3 regions of the Rhodopirellula sp. MGV genome follow, and region 1 is predicted to be linked to each of the others. Evidence: riboswitches for the same ligand, from Rfam matches in the RefSeq annotation. Region 1 holds a riboswitch; each other region holds the start of a gene.
The links. Region 1 has a riboswitch for cyclic di-GMP ahead of CGZ80_RS05160 (Flp family type IVb pilin). Riboswitches for the same ligand answer to the same signal wherever they lie in the genome.

Region 1 (7,303 bases):
TTAACACCGCCAAATCGGCTCGGTCGTTCATGATGAACAACGCGTTGGTATCACGCAGCGATTCTGCGATGACGAGACCACGCTGAACAAGCAAGCGATCCGGCGCGTTCTTATCACGAAGCTGGATGATATCGACGCCGGCTTCACAAAGCGAAGCCACATACATCCGCAACGACACGTCGCTGTCCATACAATCGACTAATGCATACAAGGTCGCAACGGCAAGTCTTGTGACTCGATCGTTCCTGATCGCTTTCAATTCGCAATCTTTCAGCACCGTGTACGACCGATAGCGGATTGCCTCAACTTGCTTCGCGAACCTGCCGTCGATTGTTTTGCCATACTCTTCGATCGTCCTCAACGATTGTTGAACCCGCTGCGATGCGGCCGCTAATACATCGACCAACTTTGACCGCTTGTATTCCTGCGTGGTTTCAATCGTTGTACCGACATCCGCGTCGGTATCGCGACTATGAAGAAGATCGCGTCGATCGATTTGCTTCATGGCATCGGCAAGCTGGTGCCGCATCGTCTTGATTTGTTCGGTGCCTTCAGCGTCATCGAGCCCAAAGCGATAAAACTCTTCAATCGTACGCAGGCCCTCGAAAACTCGATTCGCCGAAGCGTCCAGGATACGATAGGCGGTTTCGCGAGAATGACTGTCCACGTGAATTCCAGGCAAATCCGATGAAGATGAAAATGAAACGACGTACGGCGATTTTGTTATCCGCTGCGATGTTGTCGATCACGATGGTGAACGATGCGTCGGCCCAGCGAAAAAAGAATCCTGCTTTCGCCGAACCTGAAATCGACAAAGGCCTACCCAACGTCTTGCTGATCGGCGATTCGATTTCGATCGGTACATGCTCGATGCGAGAAAAGCTTTGGCGGGCAAAGCCAATGTCTTTCGGCCAGCCACCAACTGCGGCCCGACAACCAATGGCATTAAGAACCTGGACGCTTGGCTCGGCGACCGTCACTGGGATGTGATCCATTTCAACTTCGGCCTCCACGATCTGAAATATATGGGGCCGAACAATGAAAACCTAGCCGCCCCCGATTCACCGGGTGCACACCAGCAGGTCTCGATTGACGACTACACCGAGAACATCCGCAAGATTGCCGAACGACTAAAAAAGACTGGTGCGACGGTTATCTGGCGCGAGACCACCCCAGTTCCAGAGGGAGCCGCCGGCCGTGTGCCTGGCGACTCGGTCAAATACAACGAAGCGGCAGCAAGTGCGATTGCGAAGGTCGGCGACATTCAGACTGACCCGTTCTTTGCGTTTGCCGAATCGATCAGCGAGCTGCAGCGTCCGGCGAACGTGCACTACACGCCAGAAGGCTCCAAGAAGCTGGGCGAACATGTCGCGGCACAAATCGCCAAAGCACTTTACTAACGGGGCAACCGAACCGCTCGAAAGCGGTATTCGATTCGATCGGCAAGCAGTTTAGTGCAAGACTAGCTCAGCGAGGGTTTCCCCTCTCAAGAGAGGCTACTAAGAGCATTGTAAGCACTTGCCGCATCTCTTAATCGCGACAGTCCCTACGATCGCACTGCTTTCGATGTTCATGAGTTTGCATCCGTGCACTTTTCCGGCAAACCGAAGGAATCTGACATAGTTTCGTTGTGAGGGAGCTACTGAATGGCTCGCAGCCATCGGGTGTGACCTCAACTACTTAACTTGATTAAATGATTTTGGAGTTTGAGATGAAAAAGTTCGCTAATAGCATCGTTGATTTTCTGAAGGAAGAAGACGGACCAACCGCAGTTGAATACGCGGTCATGTTGGCTCTGATCGTCGTCGTCTGCTTGGCAGCCGTCGGAACGATCGGTACCGAATCGAACAAGAAGTTCCAAGAAGTTGGTGCGGCTATCTCGGCTAACTAGTCGAACGGCGCAGCCCTTCAAAGGAATCCTGTATTCCGGATGACCCCGACGTCAGCAATGACGCCGGGGTTTTTCTTTTGCGCTTCAGGCATGAAACCGTTCACGACACGCCCGACCGTCACGCACGACGCAATCGCTACAGCTGGTTTAACGCTATCGCCAGCACGACCAATGAACTTTGTTCTGTCCGAGTTTTTTGACAAGGACCTTTCGTGACATAGGTTTCATTCGAGAGCGGGTTACGAAACCCGCTTCCGAGGACCAGACCAATGAGGGTCAGCACGGTTGTCGGACAGCCTACATCCCAGATAAAGGCAAACCGTCCGCAAGGTCGGGGCGCAAAGCTACGGGCCCTTTCGCGAGGGCAGCCGGGCTGCCGAGGGAACGATCGAAAGATCACCGAGGCTTGAAGGAGACGTGGCTGCTTCTTTCTAGGGACCTTAATTCGCGTTGAATTGGCCCATTAAGACAAACGTCGAAAGTCGAACCTGAGAAGCATTCGGCTTTCAACTGAGGAGTTTGAAATATGAAAAAGTTTGCAAATAGCGTCGTTGAATTCCTGAAAGAAGAAGATGGCCCAACCGCAGTTGAATACGCGGTCATGCTGGCTCTGATCGTCGTCGTCTGCTTGGCAGCCGTTGGAACGATCGGTACCGAGTCGAACAAGAAGTTCCAAGAAGTTGGAACGGCTATCGCCGCTAACTGATCGAGTGATTGGCGGCCTGACGGCTTGCTAATGACTGTTTGAGAGACTCTCGACGTTTGATCGGTGAAACGCGCAATCTTTTCACCGGTCACGTCGAGTTCTTTTTGCGCAAACGAAAAATCATGAACTATCCACTGCTTCCCGCTGATGCGACTGAACATGTGTGGCAGCTCTCTTGCTGCTTGATCACGTTGCTGTTCGCGATGTTCAGCTGGGTCTTGGGTCCGCGTTGACGCGCCAGCAGATTCTACCCCACGTCCGATCGAAGCAACCCAACCACCAACTACCAAACATCTTGTTCGCTACGGGGAGTCCCTTCATGGAAACGCTAGTCCAAGGAATCACAGAAAACTGGACCGTCTGGTTTGTCACCGTCGTTTTGATCGTCGCCGCGGTCATCGACGGCAAGATTTTGAAAGTGCCGAACTGGCTTACCTTTCCGTTCATCATCTGCGGATGGATCAACTGCACAATCGAAGGCGGCATGCCTGGCCTCGGCTACAGCCTTCTTGGAACCTTTGTCGGCATGATGTTGCTGCTGGTTCTGCGTAACGTCGGTGGCATGGGTGGCGGCGACGTCAAACTGTTGATGGGCGTCGGTGCTTGGCTCGGAACGGTCGTTACCCTGTATGCGTTCGCCGCGACCGCCATCGTTGGTGGGATTATGGCGGTCATCATGGTTTGGCGAAGTGGCGAGTGGACGAAGCACTACGCTCAGGGGATGCAAATTTTGGAAGAATGGAAAACCATCCGTAAACCTTCGGAGCTTTCCAAGATTGCACGTGAACGCAAGCCGACCATGTATCTCCTCCCATACGGCATTCCCATGGCAATCGGCTCAATTCTCTATTTTGCCTACGCCGGAATGTTGGTCTGAACGTAAGCTCAGCCATCCGCACTCGGACACTGCAAAACCCGCTAATTTCGGGGGCAACCGCTCTGCCCCCCGGTGCCAAAAATGGCAAGGCTTGCCGATTACAGCGAGCCTGCGAAACACGTCGCGATAAACCGTTGTATCGATCCTGAGCCTGCAGCCCCTGGTGTTGTAGGCAATGGCCTCCGAAGTCCGAGTGATAAGAGCGAGCCGAAAGCTTCCTCCCAGCGACGTCCTCTGCACGCAAACCGCCTTTTCCTGGTCTAGCACCAGTCTGAACTATGCGAAACAAATCACTATTCTTGTTGCTTGCCGGTATCTGCGGCACGATCGCGGCCGTCGGGGTCGGGCAATGGATGCAAGCGCAAAACGGCAATGCTCAGATCCAGATGGTGGAAATCCTGGTGACGACCCAGGCCGTGAACGCGGAAGAGCAGATCACGCCGGACAAGCTGCGTCTTGAACAGTGGCCCGTCGACCGTGTTCCGACGGGTGCGTCGTCTGATTTGACCCAGTTCGAAGGGCGATTTGCGAAGGTTCCCTTGTACGAAGGCGAACCGATGCTCGACGTCAAATTGATGAATGAAGTTGAAGATAAGGTTGTCCCGCAAGGGTATTCCGTCGTTTCACTTGAAGCTGGTCGCGATGGAACGGTCAACTTGGTCAGCCCAGGTGACCGAGTAGATATTCGGGGCTTCTTCACCAAGGGCGAGTTCTTTCCACGGGACACCGCCCTTGACGTGTTGACCGGTGTGAAGGTTTACGGCATCGACGGGATCACGAAGTTCGATGAAGAAACCCCCCGACCACGTAACGCACGAAACATCCAACTGTTGATCCGACGCGCCGACGTCGACGCCTTTGACTTCGCCAAGAAACTCGGAGAGATTTCGCTGTCACTTGGCAGTCCCTCCGCCGACGAAGGCAAACTGGCAGAAGGCGAAATGAGCGTCTCGGCGAAAACGTTCCTCCAAGACCTGCAAGAGCGACGCGATGAGCAAGAGCGGCTTCGCAAACTGGCCGAACAGGAACAACAGAACCAAGGCACCTCCGAACCGGTGCAAACCAAGTCAAACGGCAAGAAAGTAATTCACCGAATGGTCAAATTGGAAGCCGGACGGCTCGTCGAATACGAATGGTTGGAAGGCGAAACGTTGCCGCGGATTAGCGGCGAACTGAACCCGACGAACGATTCGGCTGGCGACGCGACCCCATCGACCGACAGCCAAGACACACAGACGACAAGCGGCGGTGACGATTTTCTCCGCGGTGCGAACAGCCCATTCTTTGCCCCCCCGACGGGCGAAGGTGGCGAATAACTCGCCTTGTCACTTGACGATTGAAAACAGAATGCACGCGGTCCTCGCGCCGCGAGCTTGATCCAAACTTTTTTACTTAACGTTACTCGCAACGAACTGAAACGAAACGGATGTCTTCGTCTCTCGGGACCTTCCCGATTCAGTTCTGCAAGGATGCATCTGCGATGGAAATGTTCCGATTTGCGGTCCGCCCCGCCGCGCTGAAGTTAATCGCTCTCGTCTCGGCGGCTTATTGCGCCTCGGGTGCCGGATTCCAAAATGCCGGAGCTCAGGAGCCCGATCCCGCCACGCTGACTTCGGTGATGGCCGCAGGTGCGGAGAACCACACAATCACGCGGCAGCTCGAGCAGATGCAGATGCTGGTCAAATCCAGCTCGATCTTGACGCTCGAAGCAAAGATCCCCCGCTTCCAAGTTCACAACGAGGAAGTCCTCAGTGCCAACCCGATTTCGCAAAACCAATTGCAAGTCGTGGCCAAGACGCCGGGTACCACCGCGATCAATCTTTGGGACACCGACGACAAACAATACACCGTGAACATTACGGTCGTCGCTGATGCTCGAGAGATCGAAGGGATTCTTGCTTCGCAGTTGCCGATGGCGACGCTGAAAGTGATTCCGATCAACGCGTCGGCAGTTGTGTCCGGCTTCGTGACCAGCGTTGACGACGTTGACCGTGCGATCGCAATCGTCGAACAATACTACCCCACTGTCGTCAATAACATCCGTGTGATCGGCGTTCAGCAAGTTTTGCTGCACACCCGAATCATGGAAGTCTCACGTACCAAGCTGCGTGAACTCGGCGTCGATATCTCATGGACGGACCAAACCCGTTCGATTTCGAGCAGGCCGCTGTCGATCAGCCAGAGCGCCGCTTCGAACGTGTTTGATGGCGAAGAGTTCCTGACCTTGGTGAAAGCACTTCGTCAGCAAGACTTGATCAAATACTTGGCCGAGCCAACCGTTGTCGCGACACACGGTCGCCCCGCCCGCTTCACCGTCGGTGGTAAAGTCCCTTACACGGTTCCATCGGGTAACGGACAAGTCACCGTCGCATACGAAGAATACGGCACCTCGGTCGACTTCCTGCCTTTCGTTGTCGGCCCAGGCCGCATCCGCTTGGAAGTTCGCCCCGAGGTGAAAGAACCCGACGACACTCGTGCAATCATCGTCGGCAACACCAACGTCACCGCGTTCAGCCAACGGTATGTCGAAACCGCCGTCGAACTTCAAGCCGGTCAAACATTCGCGATCGCAGGTTTGTTGCAAAGCCGCACCGAAGCGACCACACACATGACACCTTTCCTGGGTGAGCTGCCCGCAATCGGTATGCTGTTCCGCAATGTTCGCGAACAACGCAACGACGTCGAATTGCTGATGACGGTGACGCCTGAATTGGTTGACGCGATGGATCCCCATCAAGTCCCACGTGGCGGCCCAGGCTTGAACAGTGTTTCGCCTAACGATCACGACTTGTACTACAACGGGCATATCGAAGTCCCCAACTTGCTGGGCGGTGACGGATGCTCGATGGAAACCGGCCCCGGCCGTTCGGCAAATGAAAGCCTGATCCACAGCAACGTGATGCAACACGGGGCAATGATGTCTCGCGGTAACCTGAGCTCGCCAGAACTGATGGGGATGCCAGCCGGTGCAACGATCACCGACAGCAACCTTCCCAACGGGGCGGTTATCCCTGGCACCCAGCCAAAGGTTGTCGGCGATGGCGTCGTGATCAGCACTCCAGACGGCTTCTGATCCGGCCCAGTCACATCGTGGTGTCGCCCCAACGGGCAGACACCACACTGCGGTTGGCCTTGCTGACGACGGACGTTCGCGAGGCCAGCGTTAAAAGGTATTGAAATGATCCATCGGGTGAATCCGCAATGACAAACGTTCTTCGAATCGCATTGGTTGACCCCAATGATGATACTCGTGAATCACTCAAAGGCATGCTGCTGAGCATGGACACTGTCTGGTTGGAGGCAGATTGTTCACGCTACGAGTTTTTCCCAGACATCATCGAACAAACCGCACCCGATGTCGGCGTCATCTCGCTGGACAATGACAGCGAAAAAGCGATCCGCCTGATCTCGCGTTTGGCTGCCGATGCGCCCGACACAGTGTTGCTGGCCGCCAGCGAGAGCACCGACGGTCATCTGATCCTACAAACCATCCGTGCGGGAGCTCGTGAATTCCTCACCCTGCCGATGTCGCACGAAGACCTCTCGGCGGCACTCGGACGCGTTAGCCAACAAAAGTTCGGTAGCAGCGAAGGCGGCAACCGTGGTTGCGAAGTCATTGCAATCGCCGGGGCAACGGGCGGAGTCGGCACGACCAGCACCGCGGTGAACCTGGGTTGCATTTTCGCCTCTGACAATCGAAACAGCGTCGCGTTGTTGGACCTGGACCTAGCACTCGGCGATGCAGATGTCTTCTTGGACGCAATCCCGGATTACACACTCGCCGACGTTGTTCAAAACGTTTCTCGACTCGACATTCAGCTGCTCAAGC
Region 2 (7,303 bases), on a different contig from region 1:
TCGCAGCTTCAGTTAACCCACGAGGGTCGAGCAGCAAGACCGTTTCTCCCATCCCACTGAGCGTCGCTCCGATGCAAAGTGGATGCGACTTCAACAGTGGCGGCATTGGCCGAACAACAACCTCTTCCGGCCCAAGCACTCGGTCGACCAACAGCACCAGATCCTTGTCATGGTTTCCATCAGCACTTGTTCCACCCGTCGCCAATTCGATAACCGATCGACGTTCATCGTCTTCTGCGATCGTTGCGATGGGACCTTGCAGCGACAGAACTTCGTTTAGATCCACCGGCGAATTAGATCGATCGAATTCTCCCGTACGACGAACCGCTTGCGCCGGCAGTGCAAACAGTTGACCGCCAGAACGAAAGACCATTGCGTGTTGAATCATCGATGGCAATGGCAACGAGAGTCGGATCGTTGATCCTTGGCCAGCTTCGGATTCGACTTCCACCCAGCCGCGCATTCTTTCCAGCGTCGCCGCGACAACGTCCATGCCGACGCCGCGTCCGGAGACTTGACTGGCGACTTCTTTGGTCGAAAACCCTGGGTGAAAAATCAACCGGGCAAGCTCTGCTCGACTGATCGATTTATCGCTTTCGATTAAGCCACGCTCAATTCCACGACGCCGAATCGCATCATAATCGAGGCCCTTACCATCATCGCTGACTTCGATAACCAACAAATCTGGCCCCGCGTGAGCATGCAGCTTGACGACCCCGGGGACCGGCTTGCCAGATGCCGCTCGTTCTTCTGGTGTCTCCACTCCGTGGCTTACCGAGTTTCGAACAATATGCAGTAGTGGCTCGAAAATACGTTCTTGAAGGGATCGTTCGATGCCGGTGTTTTCCCCAACCAACTCGACACGAACTTGTTTTTGTTCTGCCCTCGCCGCATCGCTGATCGCACGGTGCAAACGGCGGAACAATCCTGAAACCGGCATCCGTCGGAGTTGGACCAATTCCAATCGGAAGTTTCTGATGAACTGCGAAACGGCTTGGTTACCATCAGCCACCGGTTGGTAGCACTCACGCAACCGCTGGGCGGATTCCAGAACATCGTTGGCCACTTCGTTGAGATGTGAAAACGAGACGCCTTCCTCAGCCAAGGCGGGATCGGCCAAATTATCACTGGCCAACAGGGCTTCGCCTTCATGACTCAGCATCCGGATTCGTGTCACGCTGTGAATCAGCTCATCATGGATTCCTTTCAATTCCGAAATCTCGGTGTCGCGTTGGTTGCGCAACATGACCAATTCACTCAACATGTCCATCAGACGATTTAGCTGGGACGCTTTCACACGTACCGTTTCGTCATCGGAATGGGCGTCTGAGGCTGCGGCTGACTTGCGAGGCCCGGCAACGGGAGTACTTGATTGTGGCGACGCGACCGCAGCGGGACTGCTTGAGACAATCGGTGCATCAATGTGTTGTACTGGCTGAGATGCATTTAACGCGGGTACAGGGACCGCGTCGACCGGTTCCGGATCGTCGTCACCATCGACACGCGCACGGATCAAATCGACATGAGGGAGCAACAGTTCCGGAGTCACCGGGCGCCCTGCTTCTTGCGTTAGCCGGATTAGTTCTTCGACTTCGTGGATGTAGGTCGCGAGATTTGCCAAGCCAATACTGGCGGATGCACCTTTGATCGTGTGCAACTCACGTCCGATCGTTTTGACGATAACGGGATCCGACGGGCTCGATTCCAAATCAAGCAAAGCCTGTTCCATCGATTCCAAACCACGCGTCGCGTCATCCATGAACGCTTCCATCAATTCACCGTCGACGACAACATCATCTTTCGCGGGCGGCTTGATCTCGCCTGGCTCGGCACCGGGTGCCACCGATACTCGATCGGCAAACATTTCGCGAGGTTCGCTTGGCGCAGCGGCAACCGGTGGGGCGGGAACGGCTTGTGTTTGTGCACTCAGGCTGCTCAACAATGCCGCAATCTCTTCACGAGACGGCGCGGAAACGTCTTGATCTTCCTTGGTCGGTGTCGAGTCCCAACCGTCATCGAGGTTGACGTCACGAGGTACATCCGCCATCGCCTCAACACTTTCCAGACGAACATCGACCGCGTCCAACAGCATGCCCAGTTGCTGGCGATCAGGCTGTTCGCTTTCGCTGAAAGCGACTTCACGAATCATGCCACAGCTCTCGATCACGAAGTCGAGCAACTCCATGACCTCGGGATGATCATCGTTGAAATCTGAAAGCGACGATTCCACCGAGTCGGCAAGTCGTCCTAAGCGTTCAACCGCTTCGCCCAAGACGTCATCGACATCGTCGAGCCCGGCTTGACCGAGTTCCGCAAGCAATTCGACGGCGGCGGTAAAATCGGCAAGCCGATCATCATGTGGCACTGCAGTAGGTTGGGATGCCATCGGAGTAGTGTCTGCGTCGTGAGTGCTCATCAGACATCCTCCCGTGTGTCGACAACCATTCCTTCTGACGAAACATCAGCGGGTGTTTGGATTGCAAGGTCGACCAATTGGCGGCGTTGAGAAGGCGTCAAGTCAAGATTCGGGTTTGTGCATCCACGGAGGCGATGGATGTTGCCGTCTAGGTCGATCGCCGTTTTTGCAAGTGACTTGATCGCCCAAGACGCATGGTCGGCACGTTTGCGATCCGCCGCGTGAGCACTTGCGATCGAATCGATGCCGCCAGCGAGGCCTTGTACGAGTTGATGCTGTTGGTCGCCTTGCGACGACAAATCTGTGGCGACGTGTAATCCAGCCATTGTGACTTCAGACAATTCCAGCAGCGTCGAGCGAATCGAGTCGAGAACCATCATGTCGGCTTCAACCTCGCTCTGTTCACGCCCCAGTACCGAAAGGGAATCGTTCGTTTGCAGTTCAAGAGATTCTGCCAACACGCCGATCTCTTTCGCCGATTGAGATGTTTGTTCGGCAAGCTTTCTCACTTCGTCAGCGACCACTGCGAAGCCACGACCGTGTTCGCCAGCGCGAATCGATTCGATCGAGGCATTGAGCGCCAACATTTCGGTTCGGGCAGCAATGTCCGTGATTGTTCCAACGATATTGCCAATCTGACGTGTGGGATCGCCGAGCGAACGTAGCTTTTTCTTGCTCATTTCACTGCAACTACGGATTCGCCCGATTCCCTCGGCGAGTTGACCAGTCTTTTCTGTCGCCACACGAACCGCTTTTTCCGCAGCACCGATTTGCTGCTGCAGTTGCTTACAACGATCCGTCACCTTGCCAATTTCACTCGTCAGATTTTGCAGAAGTGCCGTCGTTCGATAGGTCGCTTCGGACTGTTTTGTGCTGTGGATTTCCGAGTTACAACGCCCGATTTCGATCAGGTCTTTTTCGATTTGTCCCATCAACTCATTAAGCGATCGCCCCATTCCGTTGAGCACGTTTTTGAATTGAGACATGTCGACCGATTCGATACCTTCGACATTTGAAAGTCGTCCGAGCATCGACTGAAGTTCGCGTTGATTCTGGCGACTGACAACTTCGATTTCGTCATAGTGCTGGGCGGTGTGCATGATCGTCTCACCCAAGGCATCAATTTCACGAATGCCGGTTGCGACCAAAGTCTGACGACGTTCGGTCAGCATTAACTGAAGTTGACCGAGCCCTTTCGAAACTTTGTAGCCGAGTGCTAGTGATGCGATTGCGGCGGCAACGACCGAAGTGGCCAACACAACCGACCAATGCATCTCGTCCCACATGGTCGATCCGGCCACTGCGACGGCGGATGCAACCACAGCCACGAAGCAATGGCTTGCCAGAAATGCGAAGTTCGTTTTCATACCGTGCTACTGTGTTGACGCTTAATTAAGTTGATTGAGAGCTAGACGGATTTAAACAGCGACGGTTTCCGCAACCGACCAAGGCGAAACGCTGGCAGACCACTGTGATTCGAGTGTTTGTTGGGCGATCCGCTGCAAACCATGAACGTCCAGTACGCTGATCACATTGCCGTCGTAACTTGCCGTTCCGAGCATAAAACTTGCCGAGTTTTCACCACGCTGTGCAGCGTCGATGTGAGTCTCGATGGCGTCAATCGCGATCACCTTGTCGATCGCGATGGCCCAATCGCCCAATTGACTTTCGACGACGATCATCTGCCCGACTTTGGCACAGCGCCGTGCTTGGTCACCAACGATTGGCTCAAGGTCGATCACTGGCAAAAACTCACTACGCAAATTGCCAATTCCCGAAAGCAACGGATGGCTGAGCGGAACCGGCACGATGGTCGGTTTGATTGTGACTTCGCGTACCGTCGTCGCGGGCAATGCAAAGATCGCATCACCACAGCGAAACACGCAGTGCTTGTCGCTCAGGTTTTCGATTCGAGATCGAGATTTGATTGCGCTGTCCATATGCCGGTCTGTGTTTTAAAACGCTTATGATGTCGTTGTCGCTGCCGAGTCGTTACAAGTTGCCATCGCGAAGATTGTCGATCACTCGTGATGATTCAGTGCCGCTTGGATCTGACGCGTCGCCCGTGAATTCGCTCAGTCGTCGCAACATCTGCGAGGCAAATTGATCGAGCTCAGTTTCCCAATCATCAAGCGTTTCGATGGTCAATTCGAAGTCTTCAGGGACGCCTGCGCTTGTGGGGTTATTCATATCAGTCACCGTTGCCAAGTGAGGGCATGCGTGTCGCAGTGATCGAAAGCAGGAAACGCGGCCTTAGCGCGCGTTTGCCTTGCGATGGATCAGTTTTGCGACGGTCTCGAGCAGCAAATCTGGTTCGGTTGGTTTGGACAAAAACGCGCCAAGTTCTTCGCCCAACACAGAAAGGTGGGGCTCTGAAGCGCTCGTCAAAAAGATCACGGGTGTGCGGCTATCCCAATCGGGATTGGCTAGCAGTTCGTGACAGACGCCATACCCGTCCAATTCGGGCATGTTGATGTCCAATACAACGAGATCTGGGTTCTCGGACAATGCACAAGTAACGGCACGACGTCCGTCCTCGGCGAGTAGCACTCGATAGCCGGCCTCACGTAACGTGCGATCGATCAATCGAAGGACGGTAAGACTGTCATCAGCCACAAGAACTGTTCGCTCCTGTGATGACGATTTGCGTGACCGATCGAGCGCATGGGCTGACGGTTGCGTAGCGGTCATGGATAAGACTCCGGTACCGGCGCAAAAAAGTCGTAGCGCCGATACTGTGCGTGGGGTGTTCGTTCGGTGGCGCGGCCATCTCCCCGAGTCGGAGAGATCCGTCACTTTGCGTGCACGGCCTCGCGGCCGGCTTGCCTTTATCGCGAGCCCCGGTCACCACCGGATTACTCACTGGTGCCCCCCTCCTTTCGCAATGCGTGCAGGGTAGGGCACTCTGGTGAAGGGTTGGTCACCGATACGCAGAGTCAAGTGAAACAAATAATTCTGACAAACAAATGTCGCACTCTACTCGCCCCCCGCGACAGAATTCGCACCTAAACCCTTGGGGACAATCGACTTTCGCCTCTACACGTTTACCGAACAGCGTCAACCAATCGCGACAGCATCTCGTCGGTATGTGCCGCCGATAAAGAAACACGCAACCGAGCAGTGCCTTCCGGGACGGTAGGCGGTCGAATCGCCGGTACAAATAAACGATGCTCGACCAGACGACGTGACATCTCCATCGCGTCCTCGTCGCTACCGATCACGATGGGAACGATCGGGACCTGCATCTCCAACTCGCTGCAGGACAATCCAAGTTGACTTCGCAGGCTTGATGCCAACCGGGTCACGCGATCTCGACGGTTCAATAAACCTGCGCCGGTAGCAAAGAAACGCAGTGCCGATTCGACAGCCAGAGGTGACAAGGCGGTACTAAAGATCAATGAACGGCAACGGTTGATCAAATAATCTGCGATCACATTCGGGCAAACGACAAAGCCGCCTTGGCTACCGATCGCTTTGCTTAGTGTTCCCAAGCGAATCGCGATTCGATCTTTGAGTCCGAAGGCTTCGCACGCCCCCGACATGTGCTCGCCAAGGATCCCCGTTCCGTGAGCTTCGTCGACGATCAGTTCAGCATTGTGCCGCTCGGAGATGTCGACCAACTCGGCCAACGGTGCGACATGCCCATCCATGCTAAAGACCGTCTCGGTTACGATCCACACGCGGCGGTAACGCTGACGATCACGCTGTAACAATTCCGAAACGAACTGAACGTCTCGGTGCGGATAAACGACACGTTCAGCGCGACTCAATCGGCAGCCATCGATCAATGAAGCATGATTCAATTGATCACTAACGATTAAATCGCCTTCCTGGCAAAGTGTAGCAATGGTTCCGCTGCACGCGGCAAATCCGCTCGGGAACAACACGGCCCGTTCGGTTTGTTCAAACCGCGCGAGTTGATTTGCCAACAGTTCGTGTTGCTCGGTCCAGCCACAAACCAATGCACTTGCCCCCGCGCCCATCAGCACATCAGATGTCGCCGCCGCCTCGATCGCCAAACCAAGATAGTCGTTGGAGCCAAAGTTAACCAACGTCTGCCCTTGCTGATCACTAATCTCGATGCCGTTCCATCGCCTTGGGATCAGCTCTCGAAAACGTGACTGCGCGTGCAACTGACCGAGAGCTTGCTCGAAATCTTGCCAATCCTTCCCCGACATCAGAACAACTGCCCCAGCGACGTCATCCACTGATCAACGTCTTCATTCGTCATCGCAGCTGAGTTCGTTGTCGCAGCGAACGACAATGATTTTGAGGCAGCTTGTTCGGAGACGCGACGGTATGCAAATTCGCCTTCGGCTGACTGACTTGCCGAAGCCTGACGCAGTGCGATTGCGTTGATCACCGACAACGCGTCACGTGGTGACAGCAATCCGTCTGCATTGGCATCGTAGAAATATCGCCCGGACGTTGGTGGAACAAAACCTGACTGACGCGCGAGCTGATTAATAATGGCGAGTGCATCCAAAGGAGTCGCCTCACCCGATCCGTCGACATCCAAGCGGTCATACAAGTTCGTCTGCACGACGCTGACACCACCATTCACGGCGATCTCGAATTGGCGTAGAGTCGGTCCAGACGAGGCAACGATAATGTAGTGTTCTCCAGCAACCAACGAAGCCGTCAATGTATTCCCGTTTCGTTGTCCGACGTCGGTGCGGTCGGGCTGCGTTACCCAAATGCTCTGGCCCAATGAATCACCGGCTTCAATCATTAAGCTCGCATTCGTATCCGCTTGGATCATCAGCGTTTGATACCCGGCCCCGGCTTCGAGATCGAACGTGCCATCAACCGTTGAAGATTTGATCGGCACATATCCGGTTTCGAAAACAGATTGCTGGGCCAGCAGTCCACTCACATCGATGTTTT
Region 3 (7,303 bases), on a different contig from region 1:
GGCCTACAACGCGGAAACTACAACCCTGCCGCCGAATTGCTTCGCAATCGATGGGCGCGACATTTGCTTACACTTCCTGTCTCTGATGTCCGAGCGCCATCGTCCGGCGAAGGCAGCAGCGATTCCGGAAAAGCCCCCCAGTCGACTGCCGAATTAAATTCGACAGGTGATCAATCAACCAAAGAAAATCGTGATAGTGTTGCGGAGCGAATCCGCGGATGGCTACCACGACCGATTCGATTCTAAATTTCTTTTGAGGCACCACGATGAAACGTCTGATCAAGCGAATCTTGCTGGTCGGAGTCGGATTGGTCGCAGCCGCCTCAATCAGCTTGTGGTGGGGATACCGTCAAAGTCGCAAGGTGCCCGAGTTTTACCAACGGGCTATCTCAACCTCGAGAACCTCCACCGCTGAGGTCGTCCAGTCGAGCGAAAAGATGCAAGCTCGTGTGGAACAACTGCAAGCAGATGTTGAACAGGCCGGAATCTGGGAAGCCGCTTTTGCCGAAGACCAGATCAACGCATGGTTGATCGATCAAATGCCACGCTACCTCAAAATGCTTCAATCCAAGGGTGTCCAAGACCCTCAGATCAAAATTGAAGAAGGCAATTTGATTGCGGCCGCACTCGTCAAAAGCAGACGATTCGAAGGCGTGGTCAGTTGTGATATCGGCATCCAAATGACAGACCAACCAAACTGCTTGGCAATCAAAATCAATTCGATTTATGCCGGTGCACTGCCGATCCCCCTGGTCAGTGTCCAAGACGGCATCACGAAAATCTTTGCAAAGTCCAGTCTGAATCTTCGCTGGGATAACCATGAAGGTGAAACGGTCGCGCTGATCGACATCCCGCAAAAGTATTCCGGGATGGATGCGTCGCCGGTCATCGTCGAATTCTTAGAATTGACCGACGGCCGAATCAGCTTTGCCGGTCGCTCGGGCGAAGGCACCTTGGCAGAATTCGAACCGCGTGGATCCATCTATAAAATCGCATCTGTCAAAGATCATTCCGAAAACTCGATCGACTTTTCGATTCCCAATGTCCATCGCGATAGCGTGTCACTGGATTGATCGGCGCCCGTTTCCAATCTCGATCGCTCGAATCGCAGGTCCAACAAGCCGCCGTACAAGTCAAATGCATCGCTGTGCATTTTGACGCGAAAGTGAACGAGATCGCTCCCTAGGTCAAATCGAACGATCGCTCCCTCGGCAATGCGGCGCACCGTACCACGGTCGCCACCAATGTCACCTTCGTAATCCAAGTACTTCAACCGGTGATCAGCAATCCGAATTGCTTCATAGCGCTGTGTTTCGTCCCAAGGAAACGGGCTGCCAAGTTCTTCGGTCGACCAGGTCGAAAGCCGTTCTCCCATTGGCGTTTGAAACAACCAATCCCAATGGACCGGCTGAACTGCTGTGGCATCCTCACACCGAGGTTCTCGGCGAAACGCGCGTCCCACATGATGTCGTAAAATCGCAAATCGCGGCGTCGGCGTCGGCGGTTCACGCGACAACTCATCACTGCGGCTACTTGTCATCTCCGCCTCCTTGGTTCGCGACACCGATCCCATGAATCCGCTTCACCTCTGCCTCTAAAAGCTCCGCATTGCGCAAGTTCGATTTCCAAAAAATGTCGAACAGGTCGCCGACAATCGGAATGGCCCCCAAGGTTGAATCGGCCAGGACGTTCAAAAGCATTCGAGTGAGCGTTTTGACTGGCACTCCCAAACGGGCGGCCTCGCTGATCAACCAAAGACTAACCACCGCCGATGCCGCGTCGCCTGCACCAGGCAACACCCCCACTAGGCTGTCCAGCCCGAGCCTAATTTTCGTGCCGGGAATGCGAAATCGACTATCCAGCCAGGTCGAAAGGCGTCGAACGCGCGCGACACGCCGCTGAATCTGTTCGTACTCGGTCATGCGATTGATCTTGTCCCCATCGACACGGATTTTCTATAGCGGCATGGTAAGTGCGTTAAGAGGGCGCCCACGTGGCTTCCCATCAACCGATTCACACTTCGCCTGACCATCATTTAACTCATCATTTTTTCGATCGGACGACGAGCACCAGGAAATCTGTGTTCTCCGACGGATTCGGCAAGGAGGCCGGAGTGGGACTTTTTTCGAAGCGTCGTAAGAAGAGCTCATTCAAAAGCAGTTTACCCGTGTTGCGCTGGTTTGGCCCCGGTGTAACTTCGGTTGGTGCTCTCTATGCGATTTACGCTTTGCTGACCGGCGGATGGAGCTTCTCGGCACTCGACGACATCCTGCCAGAACAGAGCGAAGCGACTTTCCGCGGCGAGACGGTCACGCTGGACCAGATGCAGCCGCTGCCCGAAGACAAAATCTTGGTAGCGACTTTCAATATCGAAAACTTCGGCGACAAAAAATCTGACACCCGCGTTAACGAACACGGTGTCGATGTGATGGGCACGCTGGCACAAATCATTAGCCGGTTTGACTTGGTTGCGATCCAAGAAATCCGGGGCAAAGACGGCGCCGCGTTGGAAAAGCTGATTCGGCTTCTGAATGAATCCGGAGGCACGTTTGCCGCCACCATCAGTGACCCGATTGGCAATGATGATCGACGTGAAAGCTACGCGTTTGTCTATAACCGGACTCGGATTCGGCTTGTCCCGGGCAGCGCCTACGTCGTCCTCGATAGTGGCGAGCGGATGTATCGCGAACCGATGGTGGCGACCTTCCAAACGATTGTCCCCCCCGGAATCAATCAAGCTCCATTCCAATTCACCGCAATCAACGTCCATACAGATCCCGATAAAGTCGATCCCAACGATCAAGAAAGCGAAATCAATATCCTCGCCAGCGTCTTTCATCGCGTTCGAAAATTTGAATTCAATGAACGGCTCGAAGACGACTTTATCTTGCTCGGTGATCTCAACGCCGGCCCGGATCACCTGGGGCAGCTTTCCAAGATCAACGGGATGATCTCCCTCGCCGGCGACATCAAAACGAACATCAGTCGCAGTAAAACCAACGATCACATCTTGATCGATCGAAACGTCACGGCCGAATACGCTGGCCGTAAAGGCGTGGTCAGTTTCACCGATGACCTCGCACTCACTCCCGAGCAAGCGGACTCAATCAGCGACCATCTCCCTCTGTGGGCGGAGTTTTCGCGGTTCGAAGCTCCCTCAGCGACGACGACCTCCCCCAGCTCAATCGCGAGCAGCCGGACACGCGAAATTCAGTAATGGCACAAACTCGCGAAGATTGGCGCAACTGCGCCGATGTCGCGATGCCTTCTTAGGGTTTGTCCAACTCTCAGGGGGGGAGTTTTCCTCAACCTTTCAGGCGTCCCTACGCCAATCGTTGTAACCGTTACAACGTTTCCCCAAAGTGGTACGAACTAATGCTTCCACAGCTCTTGAATGAGCGGATTTGACATAGGGTTGCGTACACCAAGCCATCCAGCTGGTTCCCCCGTTCGACCCTCGAAACGGCAAACCACGTGCAAGCGTGGGACGCAAAGTCATGGGTCCATTTGCTTCATTTCTCGAAGCAATTGGATCGCCAGACCACCGAAAGGGAACACACGCGGCTTGGTCTAACTTTCAAAATCTCATCTGATTGGGGAATCACCATGTCACAGGCTGCGACATTAATCCGCGCTACGCGAATGCTTTGCTACGGGGGCTTGTGCTTCGCCTTTATGCTTTTGTCCGTCGCACAAGCGGCTGAGCCTAAAGTCTATTTGGTTGAAGAGGATTGGGAGCTGGTCATCAATGAACCAGAGGCCGCAATCAACTCGCCACAAATCGCGTTCTTCATGTATCCGGACACGAGTCGAGATGATCTGTATTTTCAATTGCAGATGAATTACGCGGCTGAAGAGGGTTACTCAAGTGGCGGATTCCGCGTGGGTGCGTTCACAGGTGACGAGCCTCAAGACGAAGAGCGCAGCCAAGTGAAGCAGATGCTGACTTGGGATAACGACCGCCTGCGTTGGACCAGTGCGATGGCAGTCTTCAATGGCAAACTGATGTTCGCGGTGAAAAACGGATACGGATATCAGTGGGGTACGTTTGGTGGTCCTGAATACTTGGTGGAAATGGATGACGAGGGGCTGACGAGCCTGGAGAACTACACGCCTTCACAAAGTGTGGCGGCGGTCGATATCGGCTTCGGTGCAAACCGAGTCGCGTCGATTCGCCTGAAGACCGTCCGACTGATCAAAACAGATGGCTCGCAACAGACCATCGTTCTCAATCAGTTCGCACAGTAACCGCGTCTTATCCGCATTCAAGCAGCCGTCCTTCTGCGACTGCGCATGCCACCTTTCACCAAGTTATTCGAGATCATCCAGTGAGTACGACATCACCCATTGCCAGAACCGTTTTTAGAACGCTCCTTGTCCCCCATTCGCGTGCGCGCCGCCCTCGCAAACAACGACGCGGTGCCGCGGTCGTCTTTGGCGTCTTCTTGATCGCCGGGTTGCTGATCATGAGTGCCGTTGCGGTCGACTTCGGACGCATCAACGTCTCGCGATCTGAAATCAAACGCACCGCCGATGCCGCCGCCATGTCCGGCGCATGGGAACTCTTTGATTCGGCCGTCGCCGGCCAGTCCCCAACGTTGGCCCAGTCCAACGTCACGCACTCTGCATCCAATTTCGCCTCAAAGAACAGAGTCGCTTCCAACACGCCGACTTTGGATGAACAATCCGACGTCGAAATCGGCTACTACGATTTGGGAAGCGGCGTGCTGGACGTAGCTAACTCCGATTACAACGCGGTCCGCGTTCATGTTCGCCAGACTGAAGATGCCGGGTCAGCAATTTCGCTGTTCTTCGGTGCCGTAACCGGTCGCCACGAGCAATCATTGCAAGCGCGATCAACGGCAGCGCTCTTCAAGAAGATTGGCGGATTCCACCGCCCGCGCAAATCCGGTGAAACGCTAAACATCCTGCCGATCGCACTTGACCTGGAGACTTGGGAAAAAGTCGTCGCCAAACAAACTGATGACGACATGGGCTTTGTCAATGGTCAGGTCACCAACAGCGGCGACGGCTACTACGAATGCTCGCTGTACCCAACCGGTACCGGATCGCCAGGTAACCGTGGCACGGTCGACATCGGCAGTGCCAACAACAGCACCAGTGACTTGCGACGCCAGATCCTACACGGCATTTCGCAGCAAGACATGATTGACCTGGGAAAGCCGTTGGCGTTTGACAGTAATCACGAATTGGAATTGAACGGCGACACGGGCATCAGTGCGGGCATCAAAGCCGAACTGGCTCAAATCATCGGCCAACCGCGCATCATCCCGATCTTCACCACCGTGCAAGGCAACGGGAACAACGCGATGTACACGATCGTTCGTTTCGAAGGCATCCGCATTTTGGACGTCAAGCTGACCGGCCCGATGAACAAGAAGCATGTCACGATCCAGCCCGCACCGACGGTCGCCCATTACTCGATTGTGGAGGAAGAGATCACAGAAAGCGAGTTCCTATTCACTCCTGTCATGTTGGTCGAATAGCGACGAGCTGATGATCTCCTTCCATCACTATTGAATCCTGTTCGAAATCAATCGTCATCATGAATATTCGTCGCAAAAAGAATGACCGCCGTGGGACTGCGGCGGTCGAGTTCGCTCTGATCGTTCCCTTGATGCTGATCTTCACGTTCGGGCTGATCGAAATGAGTCGCATCAGCATCATCAAAGAAACCATCATCCAAGCTTCCCGCGAAGGTGCTCGCGTCGGAATTCGGCCGACGGCATCCAGCTACGATGTTCAAACTCGTATCAACGAGGAACTTCAGATCATGAACATCAGCGGTGCCAACATCACCGTCACGCCGACTTCGCTCCACACCGCAGAACCCGGTGACGAGGTCTCGGTAAAGATCGAAATTCCGATTTCCGAAGTCAGCTTGGTACCAGGCTTCTTTAACTTCGACGGAGTCGACATTGTGGCCGAAACGGTCATGCGTCGTGAAAGCACAGGCACCTAACGCCTGTGCCAACAAACGTGGGTTGCTGACTAATCGCCGTACTGTTCACGCAGACGCGGCGATAGTCGCAACATCCATTGGATCCGTTCGAACTCGCGGAGCCAGTCTTCGGTGACTTCTTGCAAGAGCGTTTGGTTGACATCACCGAACCCCGTGGGACAACTCGGTCCCAACTGGGTCGCGATCAGGTGCCGGTACGTCGCGATCGTGCGGTCACCGTATCGGCCGCAAACAACGTTGTCTTCGCTGACGAAGAGCAACGAAGGAACCCTTCGGCCGCCGCAGGTCCGAATCGTATCCGCGAAATCCGGGTGATCATCGCGATCGAAAAATCGCACTTCGATGCGATCATTAACACGAGTGAAATGGTCGAAGATCGGGCATTGGTTGATACAGTCACCACACCAGGCCCCCGTCGACACAAACACCTTCATCGTGCGGACAAAGCTGCCCAACAATTCGCGTTGCGAATCCGTCAGATTCACAGCCGCATGGACTTTGTCCCAACGTGAACGCTGGGATTCGTTCGCATATCGATCGAGGAACTCGGTGTACCCAAGTCCCTGATCGAACAGAGTTGCAAGATTTTGATCCGTCATCGCTTCGATCGTCTATCTCTCCTTTGCCAATCCTTCTTACCTAGCGTTGCTCGATTGGAACAACCTTGCGTTCGGTATCGCCGGTGTAGATTTGGCGAGGACGATAGATTCGCTTACCGGGATTGGCATGCATTTCACGCCAGTGAGCGATCCAACCAGGCAAACGCCCGATCGCGAACAGCACTGTGAACATCTGCACGGGAATGCCCATCGCACGATAGATCACACCGGAATAGAAATCGACGTTCGGATACAGTTTTCGTTCAACGAAGTACTCGTCTTTGAGTGCAACGTCTTGCAGCTCTTGTGCAACTTCGAACAACGGGTCGTCGATATTTAGCTTGGCCAGGAGTTTGTCACAGCAGGCACGAATGATTTTGGCACGTGGGTCAAAGTTCTTGTAGACGCGGTGACCGAATCCCATCAGGCGGAAGCTATTGTTTTTGTCCTTCGCCATGTCGACATATTTTTTGACGTTGCCGCCGTCTTTCGCGATCGTTTCCAACATCGCGACACAGGCTTCGTTCGCACCACCGTGAAGCGGCCCCCAGAGGGCTCCGATGCCAGCGGAAATGGAGGCGAACAGGTTGGCGTTGCTGCTGCCGACCATCCGTACGGTCGACGTGCTGCAGTTCTGCTCGTGGTCGGCGTGAACGATCAACAACAGGTTCAATGCTTCGGCGAAGTCTGGGTCAACCATGTGTTCGTGTGCCGGTGTGGC

Region 2: another riboswitch for cyclic di-GMP. It lies ahead of CGZ80_RS26355 (response regulator); the one in region 1 lies ahead of CGZ80_RS05160 (Flp family type IVb pilin).
Region 3: another riboswitch for cyclic di-GMP. It lies ahead of CGZ80_RS02330 (hypothetical protein); the one in region 1 lies ahead of CGZ80_RS05160 (Flp family type IVb pilin).

The regions. Positions count from the first base shown of each region.
Region 1 covers NZ_NPDI01000012.1:78,601-85,903, forward strand. Annotated here, with positions in the region: gene CGZ80_RS05145 (thiamine phosphate synthase) at 1-667, opposite strand, end outside; gene CGZ80_RS28480 (hypothetical protein) at 700-990, shown strand; gene CGZ80_RS28485 (SGNH/GDSL hydrolase family protein) at 987-1,400, shown strand; gene CGZ80_RS05155 (Flp family type IVb pilin) at 1,712-1,891, shown strand; cyclic di-GMP riboswitch class I at 2,195-2,272, shown strand; gene CGZ80_RS05160 (Flp family type IVb pilin) at 2,418-2,597, shown strand; gene CGZ80_RS05165 (prepilin peptidase) at 2,917-3,474, shown strand; gene cpaB (Flp pilus assembly protein CpaB) at 3,753-4,790, shown strand; gene CGZ80_RS05175 (type II and III secretion system protein family protein) at 4,901-6,547, shown strand; gene CGZ80_RS05180 (AAA family ATPase) at 6,676-7,303, shown strand, end outside.
Region 2 covers NZ_NPDI01000075.1:108,977-116,279, forward strand. Annotated here, with positions in the region: gene CGZ80_RS26335 (response regulator) at 1-2,416, opposite strand, end outside; gene CGZ80_RS26340 (methyl-accepting chemotaxis protein) at 2,416-3,783, opposite strand; gene CGZ80_RS26345 (chemotaxis protein CheW) at 3,835-4,356, opposite strand; gene CGZ80_RS26350 (hypothetical protein) at 4,409-4,606, opposite strand; gene CGZ80_RS26355 (response regulator) at 4,670-5,107, opposite strand; cyclic di-GMP riboswitch class I at 5,170-5,253, opposite strand; gene CGZ80_RS26360 (aminotransferase class I/II-fold pyridoxal phosphate-dependent enzyme) at 5,461-6,594, opposite strand; gene CGZ80_RS26365 (dockerin type I domain-containing protein) at 6,594-7,303, opposite strand, start outside.
Region 3 covers NZ_NPDI01000004.1:64,297-71,599, forward strand. Annotated here, with positions in the region: gene CGZ80_RS02305 (hypothetical protein) at 1-246, shown strand, start outside; gene CGZ80_RS02310 (hypothetical protein) at 267-1,073, shown strand; gene CGZ80_RS02315 (hypothetical protein) at 1,007-1,540, opposite strand; gene CGZ80_RS02320 (DUF4112 domain-containing protein) at 1,530-1,922, opposite strand; gene CGZ80_RS02325 (endonuclease/exonuclease/phosphatase family protein) at 2,114-3,217, shown strand; cyclic di-GMP riboswitch class I at 3,455-3,549, shown strand; gene CGZ80_RS02330 (hypothetical protein) at 3,607-4,248, shown strand; gene CGZ80_RS02335 (pilus assembly protein TadG-related protein) at 4,329-5,507, shown strand; gene CGZ80_RS02340 (TadE/TadG family type IV pilus assembly protein) at 5,567-5,983, shown strand; gene CGZ80_RS02345 (thioredoxin family protein) at 6,013-6,582, opposite strand; gene CGZ80_RS02350 (citrate synthase) at 6,623-7,303, opposite strand, start outside.